2 regions of the Anaeromassilibacillus sp. Marseille-P3371 genome follow, and region 2 is predicted to be linked to the other one. Evidence: predicted binding sites of a transcription regulator. Region 2 holds the regulator's gene; the other holds the start of a gene.
The links. The regulator LexA, encoded in region 2, represses DNA repair genes until DNA is damaged. The targets are predictions, from matches to a motif close to CNAACANNTGTTNG.

Region 1: B9Y59_RS10940 (putative DNA modification/repair radical SAM protein) is a predicted target of LexA. The motif match lies at 5,765-5,778, and genes of this name have one in related genera.

The regions. Positions count from the first base shown of each region.
Region 1 covers NZ_LT835157.1:2,656,797-2,668,906, forward strand. The annotation lists gene B9Y59_RS10920 (glycoside hydrolase family 2 TIM barrel-domain containing protein) at 1-3,308, opposite strand, end outside; gene B9Y59_RS10930 (helix-turn-helix domain-containing protein) at 4,290-4,754, opposite strand; gene B9Y59_RS10935 (C-GCAxxG-C-C family protein) at 4,742-5,194, opposite strand; gene B9Y59_RS10940 (putative DNA modification/repair radical SAM protein) at 5,794-7,113, shown strand; gene B9Y59_RS10945 (TIGR03915 family putative DNA repair protein) at 7,117-7,920, shown strand; gene B9Y59_RS10955 (hypothetical protein) at 8,656-9,306, opposite strand; partial or broken gene tnpA (IS200/IS605 family transposase) at 9,758-10,218, opposite strand; gene B9Y59_RS10965 (V-type ATP synthase subunit D) at 10,410-11,081, opposite strand; gene B9Y59_RS10970 (V-type ATP synthase subunit B) at 11,118-12,110, opposite strand, start outside.
Region 2 covers NZ_LT835157.1:2,929,803-2,941,912, forward strand. The annotation lists gene B9Y59_RS12330 (glycosyltransferase) at 1-429, opposite strand, end outside; gene spoIIID (sporulation transcriptional regulator SpoIIID) at 695-973, shown strand; gene B9Y59_RS12340 (ZIP family metal transporter) at 1,116-1,913, shown strand; gene B9Y59_RS12345 (EpsG family protein) at 1,966-3,174, opposite strand; gene B9Y59_RS12350 (EpsG family protein) at 3,235-4,413, opposite strand; gene B9Y59_RS12355 (undecaprenyl-phosphate glucose phosphotransferase) at 4,542-5,936, opposite strand; gene B9Y59_RS12360 (adenine nucleotide alpha hydrolase family protein) at 6,120-6,557, opposite strand; gene B9Y59_RS12365 (M23 family metallopeptidase) at 6,962-7,699, opposite strand; gene lexA (transcriptional repressor LexA) at 8,274-8,858, shown strand; gene B9Y59_RS12375 (cyclase family protein) at 8,946-9,530, opposite strand; gene B9Y59_RS12380 (5'-methylthioadenosine/adenosylhomocysteine nucleosidase) at 9,632-10,336, opposite strand; gene B9Y59_RS12385 (N-acetylmuramoyl-L-alanine amidase) at 10,574-11,620, shown strand; gene B9Y59_RS12390 (helix-turn-helix domain-containing protein) at 12,108-12,110, opposite strand, start outside.

The sequences.
Region 1 (12,110 bases), 270 kb from region 2:
GTCTTGTTCAGGGAGAAGCTGAATTCTTGCCCCTGATCGGTGATGCCGGAAGCAGTCAATACATCCGCGTCATCTTCCAGTCCTTCGATAGAAGTAAACGGATTCATGCCGCTGACGTTGAGCGCTTCTGCCTTCACTGCCGGGTCAAATTCCAGTTCGAACTGCTCGTAAGCCACTTCAAATCCGGCCTCTGCCCATGCGGTGTCTTCTTTCGTCCGGACGCTGAAATTCAGCAGATAATCGGAATTCTCTTCGATGGTATCCGGATCAATCCCGAGATCGATCTGCACCGTTTCCTCTGTCTGCGGAGCGGTATGGAGATCCAACGTACCCTCGTTGATTTCCTGGTCGTCTTTCTTGAGCTGCCAGGTAATCTCATAGTTGTCCAGATTGGTATTGAGGAATTCATTTACAACGCGAACTTCGCCATCCTCAATCTTGCCATCGTCATAGAAGCTGACTTCCTGATGGACCTTTTTGACCTCATAAAGCTTTGCACTGGGGGTTCTGTCTGCATAAACAACACCGTTGCCGCAGAACCAGTTATCATTGACTTTGGAATCGATCCAGTCGCCGCCGTAACCCCAGAAGTATCCTTCCTCCGGATAATCCGTGCCGCCGGTAAGCGGAATATCTTCCTCTGCAAAATTGGTTGCAAAGACAACGCTGTTATCCGCCACAGAAATCTCATTTCCTGCATATGCATTTGCAACTTCTTCTGCAGTCAATGCACGATTGTAAACGCGGGCACTGTCGATCAAGCCGTCAAATGCTCTGCTTGTATACTGCGGGTCGTTGCCAATCGCCAAACCATAATCCAAAGAGTTGTCGTACGGCTTCGAAACGTTAACTGTCTTACTTCCAGCCTCTTTGCCATCAATATACATGGTGTAAACGCCATCTGCATTCAGCGTTCCTACCAGATGGTGCCATTCTCCAACATAATTATCCGGCAGGGGCACAGTCAAAGTGCCGGCCGACCAACCGTTGACAAAGAATTCCAGATGGCTGCCGTTTGTAGCGCTATACTTGAGGTTGTAACTTCCATCGCCCTTGGAAATGATCGCTTGGTCTGCAGAAGGCATGGAGTTTGGTTTTACCCAAGCTTCCAATGTGATGCCTTCGGTGCTGTTTGCATTCAGCTCTTGCTTCGCAGGCATGAAAATTGGAGACTTGGCAGCCAATGTGCCGTTGCGTCCCTCGGCAAATACAGCGTCCATATCGGAAATCTCTGTATTACTCAGTACACCTGTTTTTGAATCCTTCACCTGATGGAAAGTTGTATTCTCTGGGAAGCGAGTCGCAACCGACTGATCCATCCAGTCCCAAATGAAGCCGCCCTGCACATTTTCGTTGGAGCGTACTTCTTTCCAATACTCGTCAAAGCTGCCTAATGCGTTGCCCATAGAGTGTGCATACTCGGACCAAATATACGGGAACTTGTTGTTACTATTCTGCGCATAACCAGTCGCACCACCCTGTGCTGGATATTGCACACTATAGATATCTACCAAGCACCGCTCACGATAATCTGTATTCATCGGGTCTTCTGCATTGATATTATATCCCTTATTATCGCGTTCGTACTTTCTGATACGGCTGGGATCGCGCTCCAAAATCCAATCGGAGGAAATGCGGAAACAATAATCTTCACGATCTGTATTCGCACTCGCATAAGTTGCCTCATTGCCCAATGACCAGATGACGACGGACGGATGGTTCTTCAAATTCTCAACCATGGTTTGCGTTCTGTCCAGAACCATACCATTAAACTCCGGATTTGCAGACGGAAGGTCGCTGTGGGATTCGATATTCGCCTCTGCACAGATATACAGACCCAATTCATCTGCCAACTCATAGGTGAGTTTGTTCTCCGGATAGTGGGACGTACGGATTGCATTGACGTTGAACTGCTTCATCATCTTCAGATCAGTGACAATCTCGTCCTTTTCAAGGGCGCGCCCCTTCATGAGGTCGGTTTCATGGCGATTAACGCCACGGAAAACAATCTTCTCACCGTTGATCTGCATCTGCTGCTGGTTGTCATCGTTGATAATGACCTTATCCACTTCACGGAAGCCGACGCGCTGGCAAGCCGTTTCAATAACGTTGCCTTCGCTGTCCTTCAGTTCGATGAGCAGCTTGTAGAGGTTCGGCGTATCGGCAAACCACTTGTCCGGATTTTCTATCTTCATGCTGCCCGTTGCGCGGGTGCCGGTGGTGTCGATCCTCTCCTCAAAGTCTTCCGGAGCAGCCTCTACGCCATTCACCGGAATTTCCATGGATTCAATCTTCTGATCATCCATGTCATAAAGGGTGGCTGTAACATTATAATCGCCAGAGATGGACGGGTCCAGGCTTCTGACGTCTACATCCAGAGCCAGCGTCGCGTCCGAATTGACTGCATCCTCTTTGTCGTCCAATGTGGTATGTACGAAGAAGTCGCGCAACTCAACATTGGCCTTCGAATAGATGGAAACATCGCGGAAGATGCCGCTCAAACGGATAAAGTCCTGGTTCTCTAGGAAACTTCCATCGGACCAACGGAAAACTTTCACCGCCAAAGTGTTGGGGGTTCCATCCGTATGGAGATACGGTGTGATGTTAAAATCGTGTGCGGTATAGCTGTCTTCTGAATAGCCCACTTCGTGACCATTTACATAGACATAATATGCAGACTCCACACCTTCAAAGGTGATAAAGGTCTGGCGTCCATCAAAACTATCCGGCGTCTCAAAGGTAGTACGATAGTAGCCAACCGGGTTATAAACCGTAGCTGCATATCCGTTCGCCGAATCGTTTCTGTTTTCAAAGTTCTGCCACGGATAGGACTGATTGGTGTAAATTGGGGAGTCATATTTGAAATCTCCGCGCTCATCGCGATAGGTCTGCCAGCTCTGCGGAACGTATTCCTTATTGAACGCTGCCTGATCCTCTGCGCTGAGTGTCTCTGCCAGCCAAGTCTTGTCCTTTTCCTTCGCTTCTGCCGGGGTAGTTACCAGGGCAAAATCCCACTCTTTCCCCGAAAGTTTCTGGTAATATGCAGAAGGCTCGTCCTCATCCAAAGCGGATGCTTCATTTTCCAAAGCCTTGCTTGCACTTTCATAGGGGATAAACAATGCATGACCGGGCTCACGGTTGACTTCATAAGTCTGTAATTGGTCATACCACTCTTCCCCTTGGAATTCTGGATTCACTGGAACGGCGGAACCGATGGTACTCATTCCGCTGAATGTTGAGCAAACCAACGCAAACGCCAGAACAAACGACGCTGTTCGTTTGATTTGCTTTCCTCTTTCTTTCTTCATTAGGTCCTCCTTCTCAAAACATACTCATTTTTTCTCTCCAAAAGTGCAATCCGAGCAGGAAACAACCAACCGGAAGCACTCAAAATCATATAGGTATCAGGCTCCTTTCCATTTTAAAATAAAAAATCTGTGCGTAATTTGCACAAATTTTGTCACAAAAAAAGAAGCGTTTCTTTTGCCTTAGATAAATCATCTAATTTCAGCTAACGCTTACGAACTATATTATATAATCTATTTACAAAGAAAGCAACACCTTATGTAAAAATTTTCCTAAAAAAATAATTTTAACCTTTTATCTGTGTGATAAAGTGCTAAATCAATACAATCTTGCTGCAATTGTTCGATTGTTTACAATTTATTGTTGAATTCGTGTTTTGAAAGGCTTAAACTGATTCTAAAGAACTCCCTTTCAGAAAGGAATGTTTCATTTTTGGATTGGCTACGAAGATTTATGATGGGACGATATGGTCCGGATCAACTGGGTTTTGCCTTGATGATCATCTATTTGATCCTGATCTTCTTATCTCCGCTTACCGGATTCTGGTTACTGCGATTGGTGGCCCTGGCATTGTTAGCGTGGTGTTTCTTTCGAATGTTGTCTCGCAATACGTCCAAACGTTATGCGGAGAATCTAAAATTTCTGGCTTTGTGGAACCCAATTAAAAGCCAGTTTCAGAAGTTCCAGGCACGGTTTAAAGACTCCAAAACTCATCGCTACTACAAATGCCCCAACTGTAAAAGTACCCTACGAGTCCCGCGCGGGAGGGGCAAAATCCAGATCACTTGTCCTGTGTGCCATACCGAGTTTATTAAAAAGACATAATGAAGAGAGTATCCTTCAGCCAAGCTACGACTGAAGGATACTCTTGTTTTTTAGAAACCCAGATATTTTCCCAAACAGAAAGAGGACGCCTCTTTCCTATGAATCGAACAATTCATAGTTTAGGGACATCCTCTTCGGAATATCGTCTTTACAGACCCTTAAATCAGGTCCAGTATGTCACACTGTAATATGTCGGCAATGCGCTTCCATGTGCGGACATCCGGCTCTACCTCACAATGCTCCCATTGATACAACAGCGCCTGCGAAATTTCCAAACGGTCGGCTAATTCTGCACGAGTCAAATTTGCAAGCTCCCTTTGACGGATTAGTTTCTTGTCACGTTCTACTAGAATTGCCAGTTTTTTCGCCTCATCGATTAAAAGAGGACAACCATTATGTCCTTGTAAGCCGCAGGGATTTCCATCCGGATTTAAAATCATCGGCACCCCGTCCTGTGCACTCAATACATATCCCTTTGGCAATTGGTAGTCCCTTCCTCCGTCGTCTTCTCCTTTCATCGTAGGGTCTTGCTCATCCCATGGTACTAGGGAAAAGGTTTCACCCAGCAATTCTTCATAAGGCGCGTCGTAACAGTTGATCCGATAAAGTGTTACCGTATCCATGTACAACCCTCCAAAATTTCCGCCGCACAAGCTGCTAATTCGGCACAGGGGCGTTTTTGATAGTAATCTTTTGTACGCGCGCTTGGAATAGGGCTATTATCCGCGTCTTTCACTCCTGCTAATAGCTCCGCGCAGACAATAGACCCGTTCTCTTTGCGAAACTGCTCTGCTATTCGTTGAATCTCCTGGTAGAGTTCCTTCTTCTCCACGGTTGCCTTTGGATCGGAATAACCGAGTTTTGCGCTCGCTACAAATACCATCCCAGAAACCGTTCCACACACCTGGCGCAAGCGGCCCATCCCTCCGCCAAAGCCCGACACAAGCTGAACCGCCATATCAAAATCTAAGCCGAGCTCCTCTGCAAAAGCGCCAACAACCGCTTGTGCGCAATTGTATCCCTGTAAGAATAGAGCTTTGGCCTTTTCTCCTTTTTCGCTCATTTTCATTCTCCTTTATAGACTTGGGGAGTCCCCCAATTTTTACTTCTTATAAATCTTCAAAACTTATCGAACTCTTTTATAACAGTCAATTTTATCATTTATCGTCTAGGGCGTGAAGTTATTATAATATCCATTCTCCAGATTATTGCTTTCCTTTTCCTTATGAGCCAATGTTTATCTACCGGCTGATGTTTCAATGTTCTCCCAGTCGTCGGAAATCTTCGATTTCCGCTTACGGCGTGAGGTTATTATAACATCCATTCTCAGATCGTTGCTTTCCTTTTCCTCTTGAGCCGATGTTCCCTATCGGCTGATGTTTCAATGTTCTCTCAGCCGTCGGAAATCTTCGATTTCCGCTTACGGCGTGAGGTTATTATAACATCCATTCTCAGATCGTTGCTTTCCTTTTCCTTATGAGCCAATGTTCCCTACCGGCTGATGTTTCAATGTTCTCTCAGCCGTCGGAAATCTTCGATTTCCGCTTACGGCGTGAGGTTATTATAACGCAAATTCACAATGGTTGCAATTTCCACTTGACTTCTTCGAAAAAACGTTCTATACTATCATATGCGAACATTTGTTTATTTCGAGGTACTCTTATGACGACCATGGAAAAATTGACCATTCTTACAGATGCTGCTAAATACGACGTAGCCTGCACTTCCAGCGGAATTGATCGCCGCGGAAAAACCGGACAACTAGGCAGTGCGGTTAAAATGGGAATTTGCCACAGTTTTGCGTCGGATGGCCGATGTATTTCTCTTTTAAAAGTACTCATGACCAATGCCTGTATTTACGACTGTCAATACTGTGTAAACCGCCGTTCCAACGATACGGCACGGGCGGCATTCACCCCACGCGAACTTGCCGATTTGACCATTGGATTTTACCGACGCAACTATATTGAAGGGCTTTTTCTAAGTTCTGCCGTTATCAAAAGTCCGGACTATACCTGTGAACTCCTCATCGAGACATTGCGCATCCTCCGAACAGAGTATGGTTTTCGCGGATATATCCATGTAAAAGCAATTCCCGGGGCCGACGAGAATTTGCTGACACGTTTAGGGATGCTTACCGACCGCATGAGCGTTAATATCGAGCTTCCATCCGAACGAAGCCTCAAACTTCTTGCTCCAGACAAGACAAAACATTCCATTTTAAAACCAATGGGGCTAATTGCAAATCGAATTCAAGAAGCCCATCACGACCTTGTCCGGTATCGAAACACGCCCAAATTCGCTCCCGCCGGACAGAGTACCCAAATGATTATCGGCGCTACGCCGGACTCAGATTGGGACATTCTCCGCTTGACAGAAGGCCTCTACAAAAAGTATGGCCTACGCCGGGTATTCTACTCTGCCTATATGCCGGTTTCAGAAAATACGCTGCTCCCCCCAAAGGGGACAAAGCCTCCTCTTTTACGTGAACACCGGCTCTATCAAGCGGACTGGTTGCTCCGCTATTATGGATTTGCTGCCGACGAATTGCTCGATGAACGCCACCCCAGCTTTCATCCTCTTGTGGACCCCAAATGCGGCTGGGCAGTCAATCATATGGAACAATTTCCCGTCGAAATCAACACAGCCCCCTATGAAATGCTTTTGCGAGTACCGGGGATTGGTGTGCGCTGCGCCCAACGCATCCGTGCTGCACGCCGGTGCCATTCCCTTGACTTCGACGGTCTGAAAAAGATTGGCGTTGTTTTGAAACGTGCGCAGTACTTTATCACCTGCTCTGGAAAGATACGGGAAGGCCTGCGTTTTACTCCTGAGAGTATTTTACGCGCTTTGATCTCTGAAGAAAAGCAAAAGTTCGTTGTTTCAGACATTCCAGAACAGCTATCCTTTTTTAGCACGCCCCCTGTTCCGAATTCAAGTGACACGACCAGCTTTCCGGAACTCGCTCAAAAGGAGGCTTAATTTATGGTAGCCTATCGCTATGACGGCAGCTTTGAAGGTTTTCTATGTTGTATCTTTGAAAGCTATACCAAGCGTGAAGTTCCCGCACAGATTTTCTCTGATGAAGAAGCACAAGTATCACTCTACCCGGAAAAGTGGATTGAAACCGATTCCGGCCACGCGGAGCGAGTTTATGTTTCCCTATCCCGCAAAATCTCCCCGCAAGCCCGCGAATGGATTGAAGTGGGGTTTCTCTCCTGTCTACCGGAACGGGAACTCATACTTTACCGGTTCATCCGTATGGGTTATTCATACGGTGCACAGGTAACCAATTGGCTTGCCGACGACACGGTAAATACTTTGAATAAAGCAGTTTTTGCAGCCAGTCATGAAGCCCATCTCCTGACGGGATTTCTTCGTTTTTCCGAACAAAACGGTACTCTCGCCGCAATCATTACTCCGAAAAACCGGGTACTCCCCCTGATTTTGGAACACTTCAGCAGCCGTTTCAATGGAGAAACATTTCTTATTTATGATAAAACACACCATATGGCCCTCGTTCACCAACCGGGCCAGGACGCTATTATTCCTCTCGAAAACTTTACTTTGGAGCATCCAAATGAGACAGAACAACAATTTCGCGCACTTTGGAAACGATTTTATCACACCATCGGCATCGAAGGGCGTTTCAATCCAAAATGCCGTATGACCCATATGCCAAAGCGATATTGGGAAAACATGACTGAATTTCTTGATTCCGCTCTTCCAGGCAATGAAGTACCTGCCACAGAGATTTCTTCCCCAATGTCGCGAAAATATCTGGAATAGACCTTTTCCCCAAGCAGTCCCATTTACTATTGGTTGAACTATTTCCTCTTTCATTCTTCTATTTTTCGCAGGACCCCATTGTCACCCGCTATTCTTAAAAGTTACAAAACCATCGGCCGCCTCATGAGCCAAGCTTATGAGGCGGCCGATTTTATACAACCTTTATTGAAATAGGCTACTTTTGTGTGAAAAGAAAATTATCCCCTTCCTCTGAAAAGCTTCGTATAAAACCAATCCAACCACTATAACCGGGAGTTTCTTCCGATCGACATACTGGATGGTGTAGGCCTTTCGACCATTCGGCCTCCCGCCATAGCTGTGCTGAGTGATCGGCCAACCGGCGGTTTCTCTGCTGCATACAACTCCTGTTGTAGTGGGAACGCAGGCAAACACAATCGCCGCAATTTGCCAGAATTCCCAGACGGTGTGCCCATTGGCTTGCGGCTCAGTAGCCCGCCTGCGATTCGCGGGAAAAAATTGCAACCAGCATATGGATTTTTCCAAAAAGTCGTGTTGCATGCATTCCTTCATCAACACTTTGGTTTTGAAATGACAAGTTTTGATAGCCTATATAAACGCCAATATGTCCTTTTCCCTATTCATCTTCATACTGCGAATAGCAACGTCCGACCACAGGCGTACTCCATCGGAAGTTATATCCGCATAATCAAGAAAAGACTCGCAAACATCGGATCTAGCCATGTACCCTGCCATAAACGGATTTACACCATCCTTTTAAACACCGCTGCTTTCGTTCGAATGATTCGCATCGCCAGAAGATTCCATTTCATTCACATAGTCCCTATAAGAAACGGTACTCAAAACCTCTTTTGTGTCACCATCAATAAAATGAACTACAACATCAATTTTATCGGGCGCTACTCCTGCAAAAGACTGATAATACGCGCCCGTCATATAGAAAGCCAATGCATAGAAGTTATCCCATTGTGTATATTCGTCAGCATTTACCTGTATATTTACTTCGGAATAATCGTCCGTATAGTCGATCGACATAAAGGAGGCTACTGCATTCTCACCCTCTGTCAAGTTCTTAATGGATTCGTCCATACTTTTCTTAAGTTCCTCGAGCATTTCTTTATGCTTGGTTTTCGTCATTGTATAGGTGACAGAACCATCCTCATGCACCACACAACCGCTATAGCCGTTTTCTTCGGCTGTCTTTTTGATGTCTTCTTCTGTCATGCTATCAAATAAAGCGGCGGGTAAGGTTACATCAACATTGAACAATCCCTCATCCACCTGAACGCCAGTCGAATTTTCTTCGCCATTGTTTTTGTTAACATCTCCATTCGATGCATCTTGGCCACAAGCTGCCAAAGATAGTAATAGAACAAGTGACAGCAGTAAGGCAAAAAATTTTTTCATTTTCCTTTCCTCTCCTTATCCAAAACATAGCTATACAGTAAACCGCCCATTGTCCATAGAATTCAAACAATATACAAGTTTGCACACCATTTTCCGATTCATGGATGGGAACTTTGGGGCGGATTTCTGACTAGAATCAATTGAAAATTCCTTTTAATATTGTATAACATTTTCATATGGATTCCAAATCTATAATCATGCTTGTAGCGCTTAATGGATGAAATCATCCCCTGATTCTTCGTTCACTCGAATGTATTCTCAGATTTTTTGCTATATGTGAATTTTTTCAACCATTTCTGTACCAATACCTTGGACAATCAAAACCACTCGTAAAGGAGCGGTATGCTCAGATTCCAGAGGGGTCAGCAAGTACTGCCCCCTCTGGGGTACTGAGGGTTTGTCATTGCATCACTGCTACAGGCAGCCGCTAAAAGCGGCTGTTTTCTTTTGCTTACTTTCTCCTGCTATCCATAAACGGGTCCATGTATCCCTTTCGAGACATCTGGCCGCTTGCCAAATCTTCTTCCAATTGGTTTTGGATATACTCCTGGAGCCTCTTCGTATCCTTTCCTACTATCCACAAAGGGTCCCCGGCACCAGAAATTCCGGCTCCTGTATTTGTACTTTAGGTTTGCATGTCTATCGAAAATCATCAGCGCACTTTTGCTCTTGAGCGTCCCCACGAACTGTGCTATACACATAGCGGATACTCACTCGAAGATGAATGTGATCCGGGCACGCCTCGCCCTCGATGATCTCTACTTTCATCTCCTTACACAGCTTTTTGATGATTTTCATAATATCCCCGCGTAATGCCTTATAAATCACTTTCCGGCGGTACTTTGGTGCAAATACCAGGTGGTGTTCGCACCGGTAGCCGGAGTGCGCCGTCTGCTTTCCTTCATGTTTCACTTGCGTAAAACCTCCTCGCTCTTTCGGGATGCGGTTGCCAAACCATCTCGATTGTAGTAAGGAGGTTTTTTGGCCAAGGTTTTTTATTTCACTCCTGATAGAACCAGGGGGGTTAAGCCTAATGGCAACAACAAAAGAGGATGCAATACGGCTTCGTATTGCATCCTCTTTTTCTCTGTGATTCATTTCCATCAAGCTGGTTCCGGGATATGCTCGCTGTAATGATGCGCCTCTTCCAGCATCATGTCCTTAACCTTCATCAGGCGAATCTGCGTGCTGCGCTCGTTTTCATCGAGCTTCATGGTAATATATTTGATATTCGCCTGCATCTGCGGAATCATCACATGTTCCAGTGCGTTGACCCGCCTGCGCGTCTTTTCGATCTCAGCCGCCATCAGCTGACACGACTTCTCAATCTCAGCCAGACGCAGCATGTCCGGCAGGACATCTGCCAAAGACTTCACCGCCGCATCCAAATCGCTGGACGTAAATGCAAAGCCGTAGGAATAAATATCGTTTGCATCCGAAGTACGGGTCTTATAGGTGAAAACCGGAATGTCCACACTCATCACGTTGCGCGCGCTACACTCCAAAAAGACTTCCTGCTTCGGCGTCATCAACGCCACATCGAGCACCGGGTCCTGCATACCCGCTCGCGCCAGAACAAAATTCTGATTGGCTGCCGCGATACCAGCCTCTACCTTTTCGCGCAGGGCCTTATTCTCCCGAACCAAATCCAAAAATTGGCGCATCAGCTCGTCGCGCTTATCCTTCAGAAGCTTGTGCCCCCGTGTGGCAGTCACAAGTTTTTTCTTCAGGCGCGTCAATTCCATTCGCGTCGGGTTTACATGGGTTACCGCCAAAGATGTCTCCCCCTTTCCGTGAGGCAACGCAGCGGGTTACGCTTCCCGTTCGCGCTGCGCCTTTGCTTTATCGTAATATTCATCCAGGAAGGCATCTTTGATACGCTTCAATTCACTGCGCGGTAGTATGGAGAGCAGTTTCCAACCGATTTCTAACGTCTCTTCAATATCGCGGTTTGCATTGTATCCCTGGGAAACATATTCCCGCTCAAATTCATCTGCAAATTGCGCATACAGCTTATCCATATCCGTCAGAGCTGCCTCGCCGAGAACCGTCATCAATTCCTTGGCTTCCTTACCGCGCGCATAGGCTGCAAAGAGCTGGTTCATCGTATTGGCGTGGTCGGCGCGGGTTTTTCCCTCTCCGATTCCCTTATCCTTCAAACGGGACAGGGAAGGCAGTACATCAATCGGCGGCGTGACGCCCTTGCGGTACAATTCACGGCTTAAAATGATCTGCCCTTCTGTAATATAGCCTGTCAGGTCGGGGATCGGGTGGGTCTTGTCGTCCTCAGGCATGGTCAGAATCGGAATCATTGTGATGCTTCCATTTTTGCCCTTTTGCCGTCCAGCACGCTCATACAGGGACGCAAGGTCCGTATACATATAACCTGGATACCCACGGCGTCCGGGCACCTCTTTGCGTGCAGCGGAGACCTCGCGCAGGGCATCGGCATAGTTCGTGATGTCGGTCAAGATGACCAGTACGTGCATGTTCTTTTCAAAGGCAAGATACTCGGCGGCGGTCAATGCCATACGAGGCGTTGCAATTCGCTCGACCGCTGGATCATTCGCTAAGTTGACGAACATCACCGTACGGTCGATGGCGCCAGTCTCTTTAAAGCTCTGAATAAAGAAGTTGGATTCCTCGAATGTGATACCCATGGCGGCAAATACGACCGCAAACGGTTCATTCGTGCCGCGCACCTTTGCCTGGCGGGCAATCTGCGCCGCCAAATTTGCATGCGGTAAGCCGCTGGCGGAAAAGATCGGCAGTTTCTGACCGCGCACCAACGTGTTCAGGCCATC
Region 2 (12,110 bases):
TTTATAAAACAATCCAAAAGGCGTTTTTCGGTAACGAAATTCTACAACTTCAATCCCCTGAAACAAAAAGGTCCGAAATAACATGTCTCCCACCGAATTCGGATACTTACAGCAATCCTCCGTACCCAGAGTAAAAACCTTTACCCGATGCCCTTTTTCCTGCTGGGTCCGTGCCATATTGAATACAAAGCGTTCCGTTCCCCCTTGGCGAGATGGATAAAAATAATGGACCAAGTAATAAATAAAAAGGGGTTCGCCCTCTCGATTAGAAGCCGGCAATTCTTTATTTGGACAAGACGGGAAATACGGCACTTCCGTCTTTCCTTCCGCCCGGAACCGCTTTCGATCTATTACATATTTTTCCCAGATTTTTGCGGCCATCCCTCGGATGCCATAGTAATCAAACAAAGACTTTGCTTTTTTCAGCATCCTTCGGCCACTTCCTTTCTCGATATGGACAAATCCTAATTCATTCGAATCCTTCTAAAAGCAAAAAATCATTGAGATCTTTTCACTCTTCAAAATTATAACAGAGTTCAAGTCCCTGAACAATCGCCCGAGGACGTCCCCTCATATTCTCAAAGTTCTCCACATATATTTGGTAGCATAGGGCGGTTCAAGCGGAAAAACGGATCCTTTCCCAATCTTGAGCTTACAGTCTGAACATGCCCTAACTAAAACAGGGGGGCGTACCATGAAAGGCATCGTTGAAGAGCGCGCTGTAGAGCTCGGAGAATATATCTTAGAGAATAAAGCTACGGTTCGCAAAGCTGCCAAAAAATTTGGCGTCAGTAAAAGCACCGTACATAAAGATGTCGCGCAGCGTTTAAAATATGTCGATCCACAACTTTACCGAGAAGTGAAAAACGTGCTCGAGGTGAACAAAGCCCAACGGCATATCCGCGGCGGCATGGCAACTCGAATGAAATACAAAAAAAGCCCAACACCAACCCTGGCCAATCCAAATCGATAAGATCTCCAGTCTCTTCCCACGGTAAAAGCCGGAAATCGTTGCGAAAAATTCCATTGCATTTCCTTCTGTCCTCCTCTATAATGATAATAATTATTTTTATAATTTTGTTTCACATTGCTGAAACATAAAAAGGAGGACTTCAATGGTAGGAATGCACCCCGCATGGCTGGCCCTGACCGGTACAGGATTTACTTTTCTCTGTACGGCAGTCGGCGCAGCTATGGTTTTTTTGTTTCGCGGAGGCGTTAAAGCAAATCTTCAACGCATCTTTTTGGGATTTGCCGCTGGCGTCATGATTGCAGCCTCTGTATGGTCTCTCTTGATACCATCGATTGAAATGGCAGAAGAGCAAGGGACCATCGGATGGATTCCTGCGGCCGGCGGTTTTGTTTTAGGCGGCCTGTTTTTAATGGTTTTGGACCGAATTCTGCCACACTTACATCCTGGCAGCGACCAACCGGAGGGAATCTCCTCGTCACTGAAACGCACAACCATGTTGGTCTTTGCTGTAACCTTGCACAACATCCCGGAAGGGATGGCAGTTGGCCTTTCCTTTGCGCTTGTAGCGCAGGAGGGAACCCCGGTGACACTCGCCGGCGCTATGGCACTGGCCATTGGAATGGGCCTTCAGAACTTTCCGGAAGGCGCCGCAATCTCGCTGCCTTTGAAACAGGAAGGACTTTCCACTACCCGGTCATTTATATATGGCGCACTCTCCGGCATTGTTGAGCCCATCGGCGGCCTTTTGGCTGTTTTGATCGCGGGTTCTGTTACTCCACTGATGCCGTGGTTTCTTTCTTTTGCCGCAGGCGCTATGATTTACGTTGTGGTCGAAGAGCTGATCCCTGAGGCACATTTGGGCGAACACTCTCACACGGGGACTATGGGCGTCATGTTGGGATTCTTGGTTATGATGATTTTAGACGTGGCGCTTGGATAACATAAAACAATCAGGAATGGGAGACGTTCTTTTACAGAACGTCTCCTTTTTATTATCCAAATGTTTGCACCAAAGTATTCAGGAACGTCGTTGTAATTGCTTGCACACGAAGAGCACTCACCTGGATTTCATCAAATACTGTATAAAACGGCAGCAGATTAATGCGGTTTTGCTGGATAAACCAGAAATAATAGATGAGCCCCAGTATAATCATGGCGATTATTCCATAAACATACCCGTAATTTCTCCAGCTTCCCTTTCCCGCCAAAAAACGCCGTTGCTTTTCTTCCTCTGTTCCAGTCGCCTGGAGAGCCGTCAACAGTTCCGGGACATATAAGATCGCTGCCGTAAAAAAGATATTTCCAATACGCTGAAACAAGAAGTGTTTCCATGTCAAAATAAAGAAGATTCCCGCATACATCGCTATGTTCATCAAAACCACATTGCGGGGATTTTTCTTGAGCAGAAGCTTTTGGAAAGCAATCATTAGAACCATGGCTAAAACCGGAATAAAACCGGTCATAAAGTCGCGCCCCTGCATAAAATAAAGATTCTGATCGGTCGCATAATACTGATAGACAAACTGCGTGACCAAATTAAAAATCTGCCAGGAAAAGACAAGCACCAATACAGTAATTCCACCATAGACTCCCAACGATATTCGGTTGATTGCAATCTGTGCCAAAAAATATACAGGGAGCATCAATAACAATGAATTGTGGAAGGTTGCTGCCAACAACACAAGCAACATATAGGGAACGATTCGCTTTTCTTTGATATAGTGAATAGCGAATAGAAAAATGGCGATTCCCAAGGACTGACGAATGTAGCTTAACGTGTTTCCAAAGAAATTGAACGCCACAAAGATAAACATGCCAATCCATGGCTTTGAACAATCCCGGTAAAGGACCCATGCCGTCAATCCAATCATGATGGTGGCAATCACTGCCATGTACACAAATACATTCCCGGTTACAAGGGAAATCAGAAAAGTTAACAGGCTGAATCCAAATTCTGTGAGATATGGATTGGCATCACTGACCAAAAAACTCCAACCGCCGCTTCGGACATTTTCAAAAAATGGGACATAGAACTGATAATAGTCAATACCCACATTTGTAGCACGCAAAGCTGAAAAAACAATCAAAACGACCGAAGAAAGACATAGAAATAAGATTTCCTTTTTGCGGCTCGGTCTCCATTCCCCCAAGAATAATCCTAGGAGCAAAACAACAAAGACAACTATGGCATATGCCCACACATGAATCGCCCTCTTTCTCAATACTTTCGATGTTTATTATCCTTGGCCCGACGACATATGTCAAAAAAAGGTGACATATGGAATCAAGTTGATACGGTTTTGCAAAAGGAACCAGACATAATACAATATTCCAAAGAAGATCGTTACCCCTACGCCATAGAAATAGTACTGCTTGTGCCAATTGGCGCGACTCTGCATTCTACGGCGCTCCTGCAAACGCCGTTTTCGTTCTGCCTCGCTTTGGTGCCTTTTCGATTCCTCCTCTTTCCACACATCCGTCTCGACACATATGCTCTTCAAGATCTCTGGAATAAGAAAGACTGCACTGGCAAAAAAAATGTTTCCGATACGTTGAAAAATGTAGTGTTGACAGGTCAGTACAAACAATGCCCCTGTACATAAGGCTAAATGAATGAGCACTTTATTTTGTGAATTCCTCTGTAATAGAAGCTTCTTTGTCAGCAGCGCGGTAATCGTCATCAAAACGGGAATCAGCGCCGTCTGCCAACTGCGCCCCCGTAGAAAATACAGGCCCTCTTCCGTAGCATAAAACTGGTAAACAAATCGGGTGACAACCTGAAAGATTGGCCAAAATAGCAGCGATACCAGTAAAGTACCACCGGCATACAGGGTGATCGTCTTCCAATGAATGGGAAGTTGCGCCAAAAAGTAGAAGGGTAGCAATATTAGAATCGACTTGTGAAAAGTCGCCGCCAACAATACGATTCCCAGGTAGGGAAGCCACCGCTTCTCCTTCAGATATCGAATCGCAAACAGAAAAATAGCAATCGCAAACGACTGCCGGATAAAACTCATGGAATTGCCAAAAAAGTTGAAACTGACGAAGAGGAACATGCCCAGCCATGGGATTGCACAATCCCGATAAAGGACGATTGCCTCCAAGCCCACCAGGATGGCGGCCGCAACAGCCATAAACACATGTACATCCCCGGTAAACCGCGAAACCACATAGTTCAACAGGCTAAAACCAAACTCAATCCGATATTCATTCTCCGGCCCTGTCAGGAACTGCCAACCTCCCCGATGCATTTGCTCAAAATACGCCTGATACATCGGATAGTCGATCCCCACCGTTTCCCCACGCAGGGCTGCAAACAGGATCAACAGTATGGAGGCTCCTCCTAGAAAAAGGGCATCCTTTCGCCTGCTGGGTTTCCGCTCACAAAATAAAAGACCAGACGCGACAAGCACCAGCAACAATCCATAATAGGGCTGCACGGGCAATCCCCCTCAAAAGTAGTGTTCTCTCCACAAGCGCTCCATGCATGGGAAGGGGCTATCGCGGGCACTCCCCGCTGTATCTGTGAAAATGGTTCTTCTTATTATAACACAGCAGCAAACATTTTTCAGAGATCTTCGCTTTTGTTCACAATTCCTTTAAATATGGTCAAAAACAGAATCTTGATGTCAAATAGAAAGGTCCAGTTCTCGATATAATAGATGTCACACTTGATTCGCTCTTCGATGGAGGTATCTCCTCTCCAGCCATTTACCTGTGCCCAGCCGGTAATTCCCGGCCGGACCAAGTGTTTCATCATATAGAGCGGGATCTCTTCGCGAAATTTTTCTACAAAGAAGGGACGCTCGGGTCGCGGTCCAACTAGGCTCATATCCCCTTTAAGGACATTCCAGAGCTGAGGCAACTCATCAATGCTATACTTACGCAGGAATGCGCCAAAGCCAGTGCGCCGGTTGTCCTTTCGTGTTCCCCAAGTCGTCATATCCGCATTGTTTTCCAGGCTCATCGAACGAAATTTATACATCGTGAATTCCTTTTTCCTCCGTCCGATGCGCGTCTGCTGATAGATCACGGGGCCGGGGGAAGAACATTTCACCCCAATCGCTACTACCAACAGAACAGGGGACAACAATACCAGCCCCACAAAGGATACCAAAATATCAAAGCTTCTCTTCAAAAATCCATTTACCAAATTATCGAGCGGTACACGGCGCAGATTGATTAATGGCAAACCCTCTACAACATCGATGTAAGGTCTGGTAGGCAGATACTTCGTATAAAATGGGAGTAAGCTCGACTTGACCCCCTCTTTTTCGCAGGTATCAATGATCTCCTCCAATGCAGGGAATTCATCGTAATCGAGGGAAATGACGACCTCATCAATCTCTTTTTCTTCCAACAAACTCGCTAAATCCTGAAAAGTTCCACGATAGGGAAGCGTTCGTCTGCCGGTGCTCTCTGGCTGGTTGCTCAAATAGCCGCAGACGTCATAACCCAAGCTGCGGTTCAAAAGTATTTTATCGTAGAATTCACCCGAGGCCTCATTCCACCCCACAATCAATAACCGCTTGAGGTTATACCCCTTCTCGCGTAAACGCCGGAGAATCTTCCGAATCGCAAAGCGCTCCACAGAGCTGAAAAGGGTGTTAAAGGCCGCAAACAGGGCGATCACCATACGGGAAATATTCACTTCTTTCAAAAAAAAGACCAACACAAAAATGAATACGGTTCCCAGAACATTGGCCTGTACAATCTTCCCCACTTCGGATACCAAGCCCTTGCTGCGAAACGAATCGTGCAGACCGAAATATTGATAAATTAAAAAGTAAAAAGGGATTACCAGGACCATCAGGCGCAAATAGTAGAGGATTCCAATCCGGTCATGTCCCCCATCGAGTACATTGAAGCGGAATAGGAACGCCAGCACCATGGAAACCAAACAGATGCACACATCCAGAACGACCATGGTTATATTAAAAATTCGTTGGTTTTCCTTTAACATTTGCTTGTCCCTCTCCTTTCTGCGGGAAATCCCATAGGGTTGTGTTTATTGTACGGCATTGCAGACAAAATGGCAAGTTTCTCAAAGGAAATTCTGATTTGCCAATTTCCGTCACAGGCCATTCAAAAGTCATCAAAAAAGGCCCGGCGTTTAGCCGGGCCTCTCTAGCCTTGTCGATGGCAATTATGCGTGTGCTGCTCTGGCAGAAACTGCCTTTCTGTTTGCTGGGCAGATATTATATATGATTCCGTCTTTTGCCACCATCGAAATCGGAATTCTGGGCAAAAGCTTATGAAGAACTTCCACAAATCCGTTGACAGGGGCCTCCGCCATCCCTGTCACAATATGAGTCGCTCCTATTTGTTTTACAAACCCAACCGCCAATAATGCGGCATCATCGTGGAAATATACCGACATCTCTGCCTGTACATCGCGCGATGTCTGTCTCAGATACTCCAACTCCTCACAATCGGCATCAAATCCCGCCGAAGTCGGCTGTACACATAGCACATGCAAAGGAATCGACCGTTCTTCTGCGATTCGCTTTCCTGCTTTAATCAATCTGTCACAATCACGCTGGCCTGTAACACAAACCAGAACCGCTCCTCTGTCGCTCACCATTTTACCTCCTTTCCGTCAATCTCATTGTGTACCTACCGGGGAAACCTGCCGCTTACACGGGCTGTAAATCCCCGCCTATTTAAGTATAGTAAAAAATCCGCCAGTTATGGTAACGTTCAGTGTCCATTTCATGAATAAACTGTAAAGGATTCACCAAACAGCCGAATTCCCATCCAACTTGATCGCCACCCCATCCATTCAACAGGATTCCAGACCTATTTTGGAATCAGTACTTTTCTTTCTATGTTTAGTGTATCACAATTTCTATAATAACTCCAGAAACATTCTTGTAATTTTTATGAATTTATTCTAATTTTCATTTATGATAAACACAAAAAAGCAGAGTTCCGGGGAAAATCCCTTTCGCTCTGCTTTTTGTGCCCCTAAGCGCTGACGGGGGCGCCTTATTCAAAAATAGTCAATGGATCGATCCATTTTCCCGACTTCTTGACTGCAAAATGCAGATGTGGATCGTCCGCACTCTCGCATGGAGTGGTACCAACTGTACCAATTTTCTGGCCTGCTTTTACCGTGTCCCCTGCCTTAACATCCATGGTTTCCAATCCGCAATAACAGCCGCCGATCTCACCATGCTCAATATATACCACATTGCCAAACAGATCGTCATGATATGCATTTTTAACGGTTCCATCCGCGATCGCCGTTACTTCGTCTCCCAGTTCTGCGGCAAAATCTACACCTGCATGTGCGCGCCAATCCTTCATCGTTTTGGAATAGATAAGATCTTCGATACTAAATTTTTGTACCACAGTATCTCCGACTGGATAGGAAAATGTCTCCGGGACCGTTGTCGTCTTGACAACCGGTTCCTCTGAGGAAACAGGCGCCTTCGAAGCTGGCGCTTGGCTACTTGGAGCGGCACTCGACGGCGTTGATGAGGACACCGCTGAACTACTGCTCTGTGGTACTTCTAGCACCCCGCTTACCGCCTCATTAGCCGGAAAGGCGGTTGTCTGGCTGCTGGATGGGACGTCCTCCTCCGGTGTTGCATAGTTAATGACGCTATCGTACGTCGTCCAGGCGGCCACACCGATGGCAATTAAACAGACGCCCAGAGCAATGTAAAAGCCTTTGGAAGACCCGCCGGATGAATGGTTCTTCTGATAATGGTTATTAGTCATTCGTTGCACCTCCGAGTCTATTTTTGCCACCTATTCCGGGGAATATGCGGTAAATGTAAAAATAGACGTTCCATCCCCATTCCAGAAAACACGAAAAAAGACCGAACCCTTTCGGATTCGGTCTTTCTTCTTAGCTTGAGGGGTATATTGAGGAGGGTAGAACATGTATCAAGTTCTGGTGCGGCTCCATTGCTTGATTACGAGTTTTATTATACTCACTTTACCTCTTTCAGTTGTTACGATGCTATGAATATTCTTTAAACTATTTCAGTAGATTTTTTGAACGATTTTCCGTGTGTTTTGCCAAAAATTGCTGGTTTCAAAAGAAATCTTCGGAAACTTTTGCAAACAAACGTTTACATTTTTCAATTGGTTGTGTTATAATATAGGAGATGAATCGATGGGTGAAATGAGGTTCATAAGAATCCGTTTCCACCTACTTTTATTTGAAATACTGTGCAGAGGATGGATTCTTTAATCCCTTCCCAGTGGATTGTCTATTTTTCCAAATCCTCTATAAAATCTTCTGCAAATGATTATAAGGAAGCTGCACCAGGAAAGTGAGGATGCAAACATGTTGACAGAAAGCCAAAAAAAAGTATACGATTACTTAAAGAGCCGTGCACAGGGGGGCCTTCCACCGACGGTACGGGAAATCTGCAAGGCAACTGGATTGAAGTCTACTTCCAGTGTTCATGCACATCTGAAAACATTGGAACGAGAAGGCTATATCAGCCGAGACGCCGGGCTTAACCGCGCCATTCACCTCGCGGGAGAACAACCCACCATGCAAGTTCCTGTAGTCGGCCGTGTGGCGGCTGGACAGCCGATTTTAGCTGTAGAGGAAGTGGAGGGGTACGTCCCCTTCTGCCCTCCCAACCAGAATGCCGATGAGTATTTTGCCTTGCGCGTCCGCGGGGAAAGTATGAAGTGTGCTGGAATTTTGGACGGGGATCTCGTAGTTGCGCGCAAAGTTTCTACTGCCGAAGACGGCGAGATGATTGTAGCGCTGATTGAAGATGAAGCTACCGTTAAGTATCTGTACCGGGAAGCAGACCGTATTCGCTTACAACCCGATAACCCCGACTATGAGCCCATTTATGCAACCGATGTGGCAGTAATCGGAAAAGTCGCCGCGGTCATTCGTTATTATAAATGAAGCGTATTTCCATTTTCATAAAGGAATCGAGAAAAGGCGCAGTTCCTGTGTGATAGAGGGGAACTGCGCCTTGTTTCATTTTTTAGGTCAATCCAGTTCATCCAATAAAACAGCACGAACCGGAGAAGCTTCTGCACCTTTTAGAAAAAGAGGGAATGCAAGCAATGTATAAGTTCCTTCTTCGACCTGTGATAAATCTAATCCCTCTAGAATGGGTATTTCTGCACTGAGTAATTCCACATGCGGCCCCTCTTCTGCATGAGGCGCGCCGATACTCCATGCATCTGTTCCCACCAGTGTGACACCCGCGGATGCCAGTGCAAATGCAGCGCTGGTGGATAAAAAGGCCTCTCCCTCGCCTTTAAACAGCAGCATCTTCTCACAATAGGGCATGATGCGGTCAATGTCCGCGCCAGTGACAATTCCTTGTGCGGCTACTACCGTACAACGCCCCACAAAACGGGAGAGTTCCATCTCATCCACGGTTTTTCCGTCGTCGATAAAGTGACGTGGCGCGTCCACATGAGTAGCTGAGTGGCAACCTGTATAGAAGCCGGAGAGATTGTAGGAGTCCCCCAGCTCCATCCGGCGCACCAACTCCCGGCGTGGCACTGGATCTCCTGGATAAACCGGTGTAGAAAATAGCTCCCGCGAAATGTCAATGACCTTCATCCTTCTCCGCCTCCTTCCTTTTCTTGTAATATTTTTGTAATATTTTGAAAGAAATAGACCATCTAGTTTGTCTTATCAATAGGGAATTCTTGCTTGCCGCTTTATTTGGCCTTTTCCAGCATTGGAAGCGCTGTACAAAGCAGCTCTGTGGTCTGATGTGCAGCAAAGGTTGAAAATTGTTCGTAGTCAACTCCGGCATTGCTGTCGGCATTATCCGAGATACAACGAACCGCTGTATATTCGGTTCCGTTGATATAGCATACTTGGGCAATGCTCCCGCTTTCCATTTCGCAGGCGATTGCGCCAAACGTGGAGGCTATCCAATGTAGCTTTTCCGCGCTGCTGATAAATTGATCGCCGGAAGCAATCCGCCCGACATGAACATCCCCTTGATATGCACAGCATTTAGCCGCTTCGGCAAGTACCCGATTCATATTTGAGGAGGTGGGGATTACAACCAGGTTAATACCGGATACCATGCCAATCTTGTCGCCGATCTGCGTCGTATCCACATCGTGTTGAATGGCTCCGTCTGCCAGGACGAGGTCCCCGATCTTGACATCCGCGCCGATTCCCCCTGCAACGCCGCTATTGATGATTCGATCCGGTGCATAATGTAAGATCATCGTTTGGGCGCAGATTGCCGCATTGACTTTACCGACATTACAACGCGCGACCACACAATCCACTCCTCGGATTGTGCCGCGTACAAAATCCATTCCACTGATGGTTTCCGTCTGTGGATGTTCCAGTTTCGCAAGAATTTCTTCCACTTCAATTGCCATCGCGCCAATGATTCCGATCATAATTGCATCCCGCCATTTCTAATAAGATTACAGTTTTTGACGTTGTCCAAATTAAAATAGGATACCGCTCTGTATCATCCCAAAATACTACCTATTTTTTACAGTATACCTGATTGGAAATGGAATTGCAATTACTTTACATAATCACAGAATTTCTGTTGTATTCGGCTAATTTTTGTAATATAATTGGAACTGTTCAACAACCTATGAGAAAAGAGAGGATGGAGAGAAAAAAAGATGAATCGTACATTGAAAAGGTTTTTTTCCGCCGTTGCCTTGGGCTTGACCCTTTGCCTGTTTTCGGCGTCGTTTTGTAGTGCGGCGGCCGCCTCTACATCGGAGGCAGTACAAGAACATACCCTTTCTAATGCGCAATATGACGGTCCGAATGGGCGCTTTAAAGTTTATCTGAGTCCATCTGCACAGCCGTGGAATCCTTATTGTGATGGAAGCGGCAGTGAGGAATATTACATGCGCCAAGTTGCAACAGCGATGATTCCTTATTTACAAAGTTATGGAATTGACTATGTATTGCCAGGCGCACAAACAGGCTCCTCTGCCAACCAGAAGTCCTTTTTGACCAATCGCGCGAATGAAGCTAAAAATACGGGCTGTGACCTCTATTTAGCGATCCATTCCAACGCAGCCACGGGAAAAACCCGCGGTACTCGTATCTATTACTACACAAAGAGTGCCGAAAGCTTGCGCTTTGCAAAAGTTTTACAATCAACCTTCAACTATCCGGATAAATCTAATATCAAGCTCGCCTATAACGACGCTTTGATGGAGATGTATCTGCCAACCATGCCCCATGCATTGATTGAGACAGCTTTCCATGACAATCCACAGGACGTCGCCTGGATTAAGAGTAACATCAATACGATGGCCAAGAGCCTTGCGGATGCTGTCAATGAGTTTGCCAAAGGCAGTACTGGAACAGCGGTGGCATCCGGCCTCTCAATGGATCGTATCTTTGCGAACCTTTCCACTGGAACCGCAATCATCCTGAATGTTTCCTCCACCACTGGTCAAACGGTGCCCAGTCTGGTGTGGAGTTCCAGCAATCCGGCAGTCGCTTCTGTTGACCAGGGTGGTTTCGTGCTGGGGATGAGCGCAGGCGAAACCGTGATCTCTGCCACCACGCCAACCGGAACTTCTGTGCGCTGTACGGTGACTGTGACCGGGCCTACCATGCAAATTGGCGGCGGTCCTGTCGCTTCCGCCGAAGGAGAGTACGTCGCCAATCCAACAGAGGAAACAGGAGCAATTACTCCAACTGCTTAAGAGAATCTATGAGGCCATGAGGGTGTCCTAAAAGTCATGAAATGACGGAAGGATACCCTCTTTTTTTTAGAAATTCAGATATTTTTGCAGACAGAAAGAGGATGCCCCTTTCCTATGAATCCATCGATTCGTAGTTTGGGGAACGCCAATAAGGAAGTAAGAGAAACTTATTAACTTAACGGCTGACAAACGAGGTTGCTAAAGGAACCGGCGTGCTATTTCACAATGAAATGCCACGCCGGTTTTCTACGTATTTCAAACTATGTTTACAGAGGCAAGAATGGTTTGACATTTCCAACAGTCCAATCATGCCGGATAGGCCCAATGGCATCGGGCTTTTTCACCCTCTAAATGCGTAGACACGAATACCATGATATCAGCGAGTGCAAGCGGATTTCTGCTTGCGCCCGCTTGGTTACAAAGACGGAGAAAGCCGTCAAGGGCGCGGAGCGTTCATCTTAACCCTTGGCGGCTTCCTTTGTCTTTGCTA